DNA from 3 places in the Streptomyces sp. NPDC054887 genome. Region 3 is predicted to be linked to each of the others. Evidence: riboswitches for the same ligand, from Rfam matches in the RefSeq annotation. Region 3 holds a riboswitch; each other region holds the start of a gene.
The links. Region 3 has a riboswitch for cyclic di-AMP ahead of ACWGH0_RS06090 (transglycosylase family protein). Riboswitches for the same ligand answer to the same signal wherever they lie in the genome.

Region 1: it holds a riboswitch for cyclic di-AMP, as region 3 does, so the genes downstream of both, ACWGH0_RS01900 (M23 family metallopeptidase) here and ACWGH0_RS06090 (transglycosylase family protein) in region 3, are expected to answer to the same signal.
Region 2: it holds a riboswitch for cyclic di-AMP, as region 3 does, so the genes downstream of both, ACWGH0_RS30940 (NlpC/P60 family protein) here and ACWGH0_RS06090 (transglycosylase family protein) in region 3, are expected to answer to the same signal.

The regions. Positions count from the first base shown of each region.
Region 1 covers NZ_JBSGYQ010000002.1:104,714-108,466, reverse strand. Annotated here, with positions in the region: gene ACWGH0_RS01910 (HPr family phosphocarrier protein) at 1-229, shown strand, start outside; gene ACWGH0_RS01905 (GntR family transcriptional regulator) at 384-1,073, opposite strand; gene ACWGH0_RS01900 (M23 family metallopeptidase) at 1,253-2,074, opposite strand; cyclic di-AMP (ydaO/yuaA leader) riboswitch at 2,088-2,250, opposite strand; gene ACWGH0_RS01895 (M16 family metallopeptidase) at 2,531-3,753, opposite strand, start outside.
Region 2 covers NZ_JBSGYQ010000082.1:1,601-5,353, reverse strand. Annotated here, with positions in the region: gene pcrA (DNA helicase PcrA) at 1-1,570, opposite strand, end outside; cyclic di-AMP (ydaO/yuaA leader) riboswitch at 1,874-2,039, shown strand; gene ACWGH0_RS30940 (NlpC/P60 family protein) at 2,047-3,267, shown strand; gene ACWGH0_RS30935 (hypothetical protein) at 3,359-3,712, opposite strand.
Region 3 covers NZ_JBSGYQ010000007.1:86,040-89,792, forward strand. Annotated here, with positions in the region: gene ACWGH0_RS06080 (FtsB family cell division protein) at 1-77, opposite strand, end outside; gene eno (phosphopyruvate hydratase) at 210-1,496, opposite strand; gene ACWGH0_RS06090 (transglycosylase family protein) at 1,773-2,468, opposite strand; cyclic di-AMP (ydaO/yuaA leader) riboswitch at 2,472-2,642, opposite strand; gene ACWGH0_RS06095 (transglycosylase family protein) at 2,911-3,753, opposite strand, start outside.

The DNA of each region.
Region 1 (3,753 bases), on a different contig from region 3:
CGCCTCCATCTTCGTCCGCGCGGCGACCGCCTCGGGTGTCCCCGTGACGATCGCCAAGGCCGACGGCAACCCGGTCAACGCCGCCTCCATGCTCGCGGTGCTCGGCCTCGGCGCGCAGGGCGGCGAGGAGATCGTGCTGACGTCCGAGGCCGAGGGCTCCGACGCCGCTCTCGACCGCCTGGCGAAGCTGGTCTCCGAGGGCCTCGACGAGCTGCCCGAGACCGTCTGACCACTCGGACGGGCGCATTCCCGCCAAGAAGCCGCGGCACCTCGAATTCGGGGCCGCGGCTTCTTCGCGTGGTGAGCGCGGCCGTACGCCGCCGAATTCGGGCAGCAGAAATACACCCCTGAATTCGCGCTTCTTTTTGTATACGGCGCCACTGTTAAAGGCGGCCGCTCACCGTGTTTACGGGATGTTGCGAAGTCCTCACGCCTTCGCGCCCTCGCCCGCTGCGCCGCAACCGGTGCGAGGCCACCGCGCGTTCGGCGTGCAGCGCCGTCAGCGCGCGGGCCCGTTCCGCGTCGCCGCGCGCCACGGCGTCGACGATGGCCCCGTGTTCGGCCCACGACTCCGCGGGGCGGGCGGGCTGCTCGACGGCGTACATCCAGGCGATCTTGTGTCTGAGCTGGGTCAGCAGGGCCGTCAGGCCGGGGCTGCCCGACGCCTGGGCGAGCGTCTCGTGGAACCAGCCGCCCAGCGCGCGCAGATCCTCGCCCTCGCCCCTGCGGGCCCGCTCCTGGCCGAGTCTGACGAGGCCGCGGAGCACCTTGAGATGGGCCTCGGTGCGCCGCTGGGCGGCGCGGGCGGCGCCCAGCGGTTCGAGGAGCGTCCGTACCTCCAGGAGGTCGGCGGCCTCCTGCTCGGTGGGCTCGGCCACGCAGGCGCCGGCGTGCCGGCGGGTGGTGACGAACCCCTCCGACTCCAGCGTGCGCAGCGCCTCGCGCACCGGGACGCGCGAGACGCCGTATCGGCGGGCGAGGAGCTCTTCGGTGAGCCTGGCGCCGCGCGGGAACACGCCGGAAACGATGTCGTCACGAATTGCCGTGCATACCGATTGCGCGGGAATGCGCATGACCGAACCTCCGCCTTTGATCCCCGCGAAACGCGGTCGACCGACGCCTTTTCGGTGACTCTATTGCAGCATTCCGCGTTTTCCGACGGGCGCCGGAACAAAGGGACGGCTTTTGGACACGCGACAAGGCCCCGGCGGGGAAGCCGGGGCCTTGCGTACGAACGGGGTGGACCGGGGCGTCAGACGCTCACGCCGTGGGCGCGCAGGTACGCGACCGGGTCCATGTCGGAGCCGTACTCGGGGGACGTACGGGCCTCGAAGTGCAGGTGGGGTCCCGTCGAGTTGCCGGTCGAGCCCGAGAGGCCGATCTGCTGGCCGGAGGTGACGGCCTGGCCGACGGAGACGCCGAGGGACGAGAGGTGGCCGTACTGCGTGTACGTGCCGTCGTTCATCCGGATCACGATGTTGTTGCCGTACGCGCCGCCCCAGCCGGCCTCGACGACGGTGCCCGCGCCGACGGCGACGACGGAACTGCCGGACGCGGCGCGGAAGTCGACGCCGGAGTGGCTGCCGGAGGACCAGAGGTTGCCGCCGGACTTGTAGCCGGTGGTCACGACGGAGCCGGCGATCGGGAGGGTGTAGGCGTTCAGGCGCTTGCGCTCGGCCTCGCGGGCGGCGCGCTCCTTGGCCGCGCGCTCCTCGCGCTCCTTCTTGGCCCGCGCCTCGGCCTCGGCCTTGGCTCTCGCCTCGGCCTTGCGCTTCGCCTCGGCCTTCCGCTCGGCCTCGGCCTTGCGCGCGGCCTCCGCCTTGACGGCGGCACGCTTCTGCTGGTCGGCCTGGGCGGCGATCTGGTCGGCGAGGGAGTCGCCGATGACGATGGCCTGGGTCAGGCCGGTGTCCTGGACGGCCTGGGCCGCGTCGCCGTCGGCGGCGAGGGCCGGAGAGGCCAGACCTCCGATGACGCCGGTGGTCGCGAGGGCGGCGACGCCGGCCATGCTCGCGCTCTTGCGCGTCAGGCGGCTCGGACGACGGTGCTTCCCGGTGGCACGGGTGAACGCCATGGAGTGGCTGGTCCTTTCCTTCCTTCTCGCCTACCGGGTTAGCTGACGGGTTCGGAGCAGGAAGGTCTCCTACGGACCCCTCCGCGATCGCGGAGGACGTCCGATTCACCCCAGGGACTGCGTGGGTCCCCGGCTCCCCAGGCTCGCGCCTGACGGGGACTCGGCGATGGCTGCCCGGTGCCGCGGATGCGGCTCACTGCTGACGGACAGCCGGACAGACGCTAAACGGGACATCTTTTAATCACCAAACAGACACGGCGTTTTGTAACGCACCCCACAGGCCAGACAGGCAACCTCCGCAACAAACCGGACATAACAGAAGGACCCCCGGCGGCCTCTCGGATGCCGGGGTCCTTCTTTGTCCCGTTTCAGGGCGGGTTGAGCAGACCGTTCGAGCCGGTCAGCCGCTGACCACCGTGCCCGGGTTCAGCCGCTGACCTCCTCGGTCCGGGCCGGTCAGCCGCTGACGACCTTCACCTCGCCGATGCCGAGCGCCCTGACGGGCTCCTCGATCCGCGAGGCGTCGCCGACGAGGACCGTGACCAGGTGGTCCTCCGGGAAGGCGCTGACGACCGCGGCGGTCGCCTCCACGGTGCCCGTCTCCGCGAGACGGGTGTAGAGCTGCGCCTGGAAGTCGTCGGGCAGGTGCTGCTCGACCTGGTCGGCGAGCGTGCCCGCGACGGCCGCCGCCGTCTCGTACTTGAGCGGCGCGACCCCCACGAGGTTCTGTACCGCGACGTCCCGCTCGGCGTCGGTGAGGCCCTCGGCCGCGAGGGTCCGCAGCACCTTCCAGAGGTCTTCGAGCGCCGGTCCTGTGGACTCCGTGTCCACCGAGCCGCTGATCGCCAGCATCGAGGCGCCCGACCCGTCCGGGGCGGAGCGCAGCACCTGCCCGAAGGCGCGGACGCCGTACGTGTAGCCCTTCTCCTCGCGCAGGACGCGGTCCAGGCGGGAGGTGAGCGTGCCGCCCAGGCAGTACGTGCCGAGTACCTGCGCCGGCCAGACACGGTCGTGCCGGTCGGGGCCGATGCGGCCGATCAGCAGCTGCGTCTGGACCGCGCCGGGGCGGTCCACGATGACCACCCGGCCGGTGTCGTCGGCGACCACCGGCGGCACGGGACGGGGCTCGGCGTGGTCGCCCTTCCACGCGCCCAGGGTGTCCGCCAGGATCGCGTCCAGGTCGGTGCCCTCCAGGTCGCCGACGATCACGGCGGTGGCGGTCGCGGGGCGCACGTGCGCGGCGTAGAAGCCCTTCACGGCGGCGGCGTCGATGCGCCCCACCGTCTCCTCGGTGCCCTGGCGCGGCCGCGACATGCGCGAGGTGGCCGGGAAGAGCTCCTTGGAGAGCTGCTTGGCGGCGCGGCGCGACGGGTTGGCCGTCTCGTGCGGGATCTCGTCGAGCCGGTTGGCGACCAGGCGCTCGACCTCTCCGTCCGCGAAGGCGGGGGCGCGCAGCGCGTCGGCGAGCAGGCCGAGCGCCTTCGGCAGCCGGGAGACGGGGACCTCCAGGGAGACCCGTACGCCCGGATGGTCGGCGAACGCGTCGAGCGTGGCGCCGCAGCGCTCCAGCTCGGCGGCGAACTCCTCGGCGGAGTGCCTGTCGGTGCCCTCCGACAGGGCGCGCGCCATGATCGTCGCGACGCCGTCCAGGCCCTCCGGCTCGGCCTCCAGCGGGGCGG
Region 2 (3,753 bases), on a different contig from region 3:
GGGCGGCCATGCCGTACGCCTCGTCGACGCGCCGCAGCGCCTGCGGGAAGCTGATCTTCTCGCGCAGCGACAGCGCGTCGATCATCGCCTCGGCCCGGTCGCCGATGCCCCGCTTGGGCACGTTCAGGATGCGGCGCAGCGGGACGGTGTCCTCGGGGTTGGCCAGGACGCGCAGGTACGCGAGGACGTCCCGGACCTCCTTGCGCTCGTAGAAGCGCACGCCGCCGACGACCTTGTAGGGCAGCCCGACGCGGATGAAGATCTCCTCGAAGACGCGGGACTGGGCGTTCGTACGGTAGAAGACGGCGACGTCGCCGGCCTTCGCGTCGCCCGCGTCCGTGAGCCGGTCGATCTCCTCGGCGACGAACTGCGCCTCGTCGTGCTCGGTGTCCGCGACGTACCCGGTGATCAGGGAGCCGGCGCCGGCCTCCGTCCACAGGTTCTTCGGCCGGCGGTTCTCGTTGCGCTCGATGACGGCGTTGGCCGCGGTGAGGATCGTCTGCGTCGAGCGGTAGTTCTGCTCCAGCAGAATCGTCTTCGCGTCCGGGTAGTCCTCCTCGAACTGGAGGATGTTGCGGATCGTCGCGCCGCGGAAGGCGTAGATCGACTGGTCGGCGTCACCCACGACGCACAGCTCGCCGGGCGCCCGGCCCTCGCCCGAGGGGCCCACCAGTTCGCGTACGAGCGTGTACTGAGCGTGGTTGGTGTCCTGGTACTCGTCGACCATGACGTGGCGGAAGCGCATCCGGTAGTGCTCGGCGACGTCCGGGAACGCCTGGAGCAGGTGCACGGTGGTCATGATGATGTCGTCGAAGTCCAGAGCGTTGGCCTCGCGCAGCCGGGCCTGGTACATCGCGTACGCCTGGGCCAGCGTCTTCTCGAAGCCGTCGGCGGCCTGCCCGGCGAAGGTCTCTTCGTCTATCAGCTCGTTCTTGAGGTTCGAGACCTTGGCACTGAACGCCTTCGGGGGAAAGCGCTTCGGGTCGAGGTCGAGATCGCGGCAGACGAGCGCCATCAGGCGCTTCGAGTCGGCGGCGTCGTAGATCGAGAACGAGGACGTGAAGCCGAGCTTCTTCGACTCGCGCCGCAGGATGCGCACACAGGCGCTGTGGAAGGTGGAGACCCACATGTGGCCCGCGCGGGGGCCCACGAGCTGCTCCACGCGCTCCTTCATCTCGCCGGCGGCCTTGTTCGTGAAGGTGATCGCGAGGATCTGGCCGGGGTGCACACCCCGCTTGGCCAGCAGGTACGCGATCCGGTGGGTCAGGACCCGGGTCTTGCCCGAGCCGGCGCCGGCCACGATGAGCAGCGGCGACCCGGAGTGCACGACAGCGGCGCGCTGCTCCTCGTTCAGCCCTTCGAGCAGCGCGGCGGCGTCCACGACGGGGCGGGGCGCGCCGTCCCTGTAGTGCGCGTCCCTGGGCGCCGGAGGCACGTCGAAGGCGCCCCCGAACAGGTCATGCGGGACCTCCTCCGGAGCGTGGTCCTCGGGGGGCGGCGGGGCGGTGTCCTTCGCGTGCTCCGAGTGCTGGAGGTCGGCCAGGAAGCTGTCGTCAAAGAGGCTGCTCATCGTCTACCAAGCTTAGGCGGGACCACCGACAGCCCGCCCCGGATTCCCCGGGCCCGGGGGGAGCGGGCCGGCCATACCCGCCGCTCCGCACGCCGGGGCGCCCCCTGTCGCGCCGTGTGATGTTGCCCACGCCGGGCGACCAGCCCCTCCGGACGGCCCGTGGAGCGCGCAAACGGAACCGGTTCGGCCAGGTCACGAACATGTATCGGGCATATCGAACATCGGGCTTCCCAGCGGTCAGGACTGTTGGCTAGCGTGCCGACTCGGGCTCCCCGTACCCCAGCCGGCGAACAGCGCCGGAGCGGGTCGCCCACGCCGAATCCGGCCTGCCCCAGTGCGGTTCGGAACCGGGGACCCACGCGCACCACCTGGGGTGAATCGGTCCGCAGTCCCACGGACCGTAGGGCACCTTCCGTCTGTCCCGCCCGAACCCGACAGCTAACCCGGTAGGCGGTCCACGGAAGGAGATGCCGGCCTTGGCGTCGCATCGCAAGCCGCGTACCCGGGTACGCACCACCGCACCCGGCCTGGGTGTCACGACGGCGGCACTCGCCTCGGTCGGTCTGTTCGCCCAGTCGGCCGGAGCCGCGCCCGCCGACCCGTCGGCCCGCAAGCCGTCCGTCGAGGAAGTGCAGAAGAAGGTCGACGACCTCTACCGCCAGGCCGGCACGGCCACGCAGAAGTACAACCTCGCCAAGGAAGCCACCGAGAAACAGCGGAAGTCGGTGGACGGCCTGCTCGACTCGGTCGCCCGGAGCACCGAGAGACTGAACGACGCGCGGCGCAAGCTGGGCACGTACGCGGCGGCGCAGTACCGGTCGGGATCGGTCACGCCGACCGCCGCGCTGCTCCTCGCGGACAGCCCGCAGGCGTACTTCGACCAGAACCGGCTGATGGACCGGATGACGGAACGCCAGCAGGCCGACGTCACCGACTTCCAGGAGCAGCAGGCACAGGCGTCCGAGCAGCGCGCCGAGGCCACCAGGAGCCTGGAGAGCCTGACCGAGTCGCAGGACTCCCTCAAGTCCTCGAAGCAGGACGTGCAGAGGAAGCTGGCGGAGGCCCGCGACCTGCTGTCGCGGCTGACCGCGCGGGAGAAGGCGCGGCTCGCGGAGCTGGAGAAGCAGCGCGAGGCGGAGGCGCGGCGCAAGGCCGAGGCGAAGGCCGAGGCGGAAGCGGCGGCCAAGGCCGAAGCGGAGGCGGAGGCGGAGCGCGAGCGGGCAGCGGCGCAGGAGGACGAGAGCGACGCTGGCACGGGCACGGGCACGGGCACAGGCACGGGTGCAGGTACGGGCACGGACTCCGGCACCGGCACCGGCACGGCCCCCGTCGCCGGGGACGCGTACGCCGCCAAGGCCGAGAAGGTCCTCGCCTTCGCCCGCGCGCAGATCGGCAAGCCGTACGTGTGGGGCGCGGCGGGGCCCAGCTCGTACGACTGCTCCGGCCTGACCCAGGCGGCCTGGAAGGCCGCCGGCGTGACGCTCCCCCGCACCACCTGGGACCAGGTGAACGTCGGCACACGGGTGGCGACCGAGGATCTCAAGCCGGGTGACCTGGTCTTCTTCTACGACGACATCAGCCACGTCGGCATCTACATCGGCGGCGGCAAGATGATCCACGCCCCGAAGCCGGGCGAGTACGTCCGCGAGGAGTCGATCTACTACATGCCGATCTACGGCAGCGTCCGCCCCGCGTAGTCCGGGCGCGTACCGCCTGCTCCTCGCCCCTTGCTCCTGCCCCGCCCGGACACGGGAGAAGGGGCGAGGGGCGAGGGGTTGGCAGGTCAGGTCAGGTCCAGAGCACCGCGATGAAGATGTTGGCGACGGTCAGTCCGCCGACGGCTCCGAACAGGGCCTTCTCCACCTTCTCCTCGTCGCGCTTCACGTAGACCAGCCCGAGGATCACCACCAGGATCGCGAGCTTGACGCCGATCTTGAGGTTGTTCACCGTCTGGTCGTCCGCCTGGTTGAGGCCCACCAGCGCCACGCCCGTGACGAGCATGGTCAGCGCGCCGTGGAGCATGGCGGGCGTGAACCGGGCGGCGCCGGCGCTCATCGCCTTCATCTGGGTCAGGAAGCCGCCGAGCAGCGCGGCGATGCCGATGATGTGCAGTCCGACGAAGACATTGATGAGTACGTCCATGAAACGGAGCCTAGCTGCGGCCATAGCAGGCCCGGCGGCCG
Region 3 (3,753 bases):
ACACGGGCGGCGGTCTGCTCGCCGAGCAGCCGGATCCTGGTGGTGGTGGAGAACCGGTCCCGGTTCTTCCCGGCCATGTCTCTCCCGTCTCCCCTGTACGCGCGTACGTCCCCGCACACGGTACGGGACCGCGTGCGGGGACGTAGGGAGGCTCAGGCTTTCGGCTCCCGGCCGTGCTCAGCCCTGGCCGTGCTCAGCCCTTGCTGTGCTCAGCCCTTGAAGCGGGGGAACGCGCTGCGGCCCGCGTACACCGCCGCGTCGTCGAGGATCTCCTCGATGCGCAGCAGCTGGTTGTACTTGGCGACGCGCTCGGAGCGGGCCGGGGCGCCGGTCTTGATCTGGCCGCAGTTGGTGGCGACGGCGAGGTCGGCGATGGTGACGTCCTCGGTCTCGCCGGAGCGGTGCGACATCATGCACTTGAAGCCGTTGCGCTGCGCCAGCTCGACGGCGTCCAGCGTCTCGGTCAGCGAACCGATCTGGTTGACCTTGACGAGCAGCGCGTTGGCCGACTTCTCCTCGATGCCGCGGGCCAGGCGCTCCGGGTTGGTGACGAACAGGTCGTCGCCGACCAGCTGGACCTTGTCGCCGAGGCGCTCGGTGACGGTGTTCCAGCCGGCCCAGTCGTCCTCGAACAGCGGGTCCTCGATGGAGACGAGCGGGTACGCCGCGACGAGCTCCTCGTAGTACTCCGTCATCTCGGCGGCCGAGCGGGACTTGCCCTCGAACTCGTACACGCCGTCCTTGTAGAACTCGGACGCGGCCACGTCGAGCGCGAGCGCGATCTGCTCGCCCGGGACGTAACCGGCCTGCTTGATGGCCTCCAGGATGAGGTCGAGCGCGGCGCGGTTGGAGTCCAGGTTCGGCGCGAAGCCGCCCTCGTCGCCGAGGCCGGTGGACAGGCCCTTGGACTTCAGGACGGACTTGAGGGTGTGGTAGACCTCCGTGCCCCAGCGCAGGGCCTCGGAGAACGACTCGGCGCCGATCGGCGCGATCATGAACTCCTGGATGTCGACGTTGGAGTCGGCGTGCGACCCACCGTTGAGGATGTTCATCATCGGAACGGGCAGCAGGTGCGCGTTCGGGCCGCCGAGGTAGCGGAACAGCGGCAGGTCCGACGCCTCGGAGGCGGCGTGCGCGACGGCGAGGGAGACGCCGAGGATGGCGTTGGCGCCGAGGGACGCCTTGTTCTCGGTGGCGTCCAGGTCGAACATGGCCTGGTCGATCAGGCGCTGCTCGGTGGCGTCGTAGCCGACGAGCTCCGGGCCGATCTGCTCGATGACGGCGAGGACGGCCTTCTCGACACCCTTGCCCTGGTAGCGGTTCGGGTCACCGTCGCGAAGCTCAATGGCCTCGAACGCTCCGGTGGAGGCACCGGACGGAACAGCAGCACGACCCGTGCTGCCGTCGTCGAGGCCGACCTCGACCTCGACCGTGGGGTTGCCTCGGGAGTCCAGGATTTCCCGGGCTACGACGACGTCGATGGACGGCACGAGCATCTCCTTCTGGGATGTGACGCTAGGGGTGCAGGGTCACTTTCGCCTTGCGACAAGAGCCTAACCGGCTCGGGGGCGTCGGTCGGCCGTTCGCCCGCCCCCTGGGACGAGAAGAGCCCCGAATACCCGCAATAGCGGACGTAACTGCTGGCCCGACTTCCGGCGCACCGGGAGCTACCGGGCAGTAACACGCCCGGCGGGGGCGCCGAAGGCGAAACCCCGGCCCGGCGCGTACGGGGGAGACGCGCCGGGCCGGGGTGCTCGGGGGGTGACCTCGGGTCAGCTCAGGTGGAGCTGCTGGCCCGCGTAGATGACATCGGCGTCGTCGACGATGTCCTTGTTCAGCTCGAACAGCTTCTCCCAGCCGCCCTTGACCTTCTTCTTCTCGGCGATCTTGCCGAGGGTGTCGCCGGACTTCACCTTGTACTCGCCGTCGCCCTTCTCGAAGGACTTCGGGGCGGCGGGCTGCGCGGCCTTCGGCGCGGTGCGGACCTCGCTGCGCGAGGCGGGCTGCTCGGCGGCGCGCGGCGCGGCCTGCTGCTTCGGCTGCTCCTGCTGCGCGGAGGAGGAACCGGAGGTGTCGACGCCCGGGTCGACGCCGTCGTTGGTCAGGCCGCCGGCGCCGGCGCAGGCCCAGGCGCCCGGGCCCTGCATGTCGAGGAGCTTCTCGGCGGTGGCGATCTGCTGCGCCTTGGACGCCTTGTCGGCGGTCGGGGCGTACTGCGTGCCACCGGCGGCGGCCCAGCTGGAGGCGGAGAACTGCAGGCCGCCGTAGTAGCCGTTGCCCGTGTTGATGGACCAGTTGCCGCCGGACTCGCACTGGGCGACGGCGTCCCAGGTCTCGACGGAGGCGGCGGAGGCCGACGTGGCACCCATCAGCGGGACGGCCACAGCGGCGCCGGTGATGCCGGCGAGCGTGGCGATACGAGTGGCCTTGGACGGGCGGCGGTGCTTGGCCTTGCCGGAAAACAGCATGCGACATCTCCTCACCGACGCCTGCGAGGTGAGCTGTCGGGTTCGGGCCAAGTGAGTGCCCGGCGCGCGACCTGGGTCGCGCGGCTTAACCCCAAGCCGGTTCCGTGCGTCTCGCGACGTACGGGCCCGGCGCCTACCTGGGTCCCCCGCTCCTGCCTACGGCGCTTTACGCGTCGGTTCCCCTCGGCCGCCGGCAGGATTCGGCGTGACGGTCGACGGGGCCCGCGGTGGCGAGCGGTTCGACCGTAAACACATGAGCCGGTGATGTTCAAAAAGGCCCATCAGGGAGAAATCGCCCGTCCCGGCCTTCACGCGGCCCATATCCGCGCAGGTCAGGGGCGGCGGGGCGGGATCGTCCGGGCCGGGGACGTGAGTTGGGACAAAGAGACCCTTGTCTCACTTGCTCCAATGTGGACATAGCGGCCCGAACTACCCCCCGAAATCAGCCCAGATCGAGGCTCTGGCCAGGAAGGATCAGGTCCGGGTCGGCGCCGACCGTCTTCTCGTTGGCCGCGTAGAGCTCCGTCCAGCCGCCGCGCACCTCGTGGGCGTCGGCGATGGCCGACAGGCTGTCGCCGGTGCGGACGGTGTAGCTGCCGTCCGGGCGCGCCCCGCCCTCCGCCGTGGCGGCGTCACGTGTCGCCCCGTCACCCCGGGAGGCATGGCGGCCCGCTTCGCGCTCGATGCCCGCTTCGCCGGACACGACCGCGTCGTCCTCGCGGGCCTTCTCACCGCGGTGCTTGCCCTTGGGGGCGGCCTCCTCGTCCTTCGCCCCCTTCTCGTCGGCGGACGGCGGCGCGGGGCTCTCGGGGTCCCCGTCCGTCGTGCGGCCCTCGGAGGAGGCGCCGGAGCGGTCCGCCTTCACGGAGGAGGACGACCCGTCCCGGCCGGCCCCGGACGTCCCGCCGGCCGACGGCTCGGCCGACTCGGAGGCATCGGGGGCGTCGGGGCGCTCGGTGGCCGCCGCGCCCTTCTCCGCCTCGGCGGCCGAGCCGCCGGCCGCACCGTCGTCCGACGCGGCGTCGTCACCCTCCGTCAGGCCGGAGATGAGCGCGCAGCTCGGCCACGCCTCCGGGCCCTGCTCCGCGAGCACCTTCTCCGCGACCTGGATCTGCTGGGAGCGGCTGGCGAGGTCGGCGCGCGGCGCGTAGGCCGTACCGCCGAACTTCTGCCACGTCTCGGGGGAGAACTGGAGCCCGCCGTAGTAGCCGTTGCCGAGGTCGGCGCTCCACATGCCGCCGCTCTCGCAGTCGGCGACCCGGTCCCAGGTCGTGGCGTCGGCGGC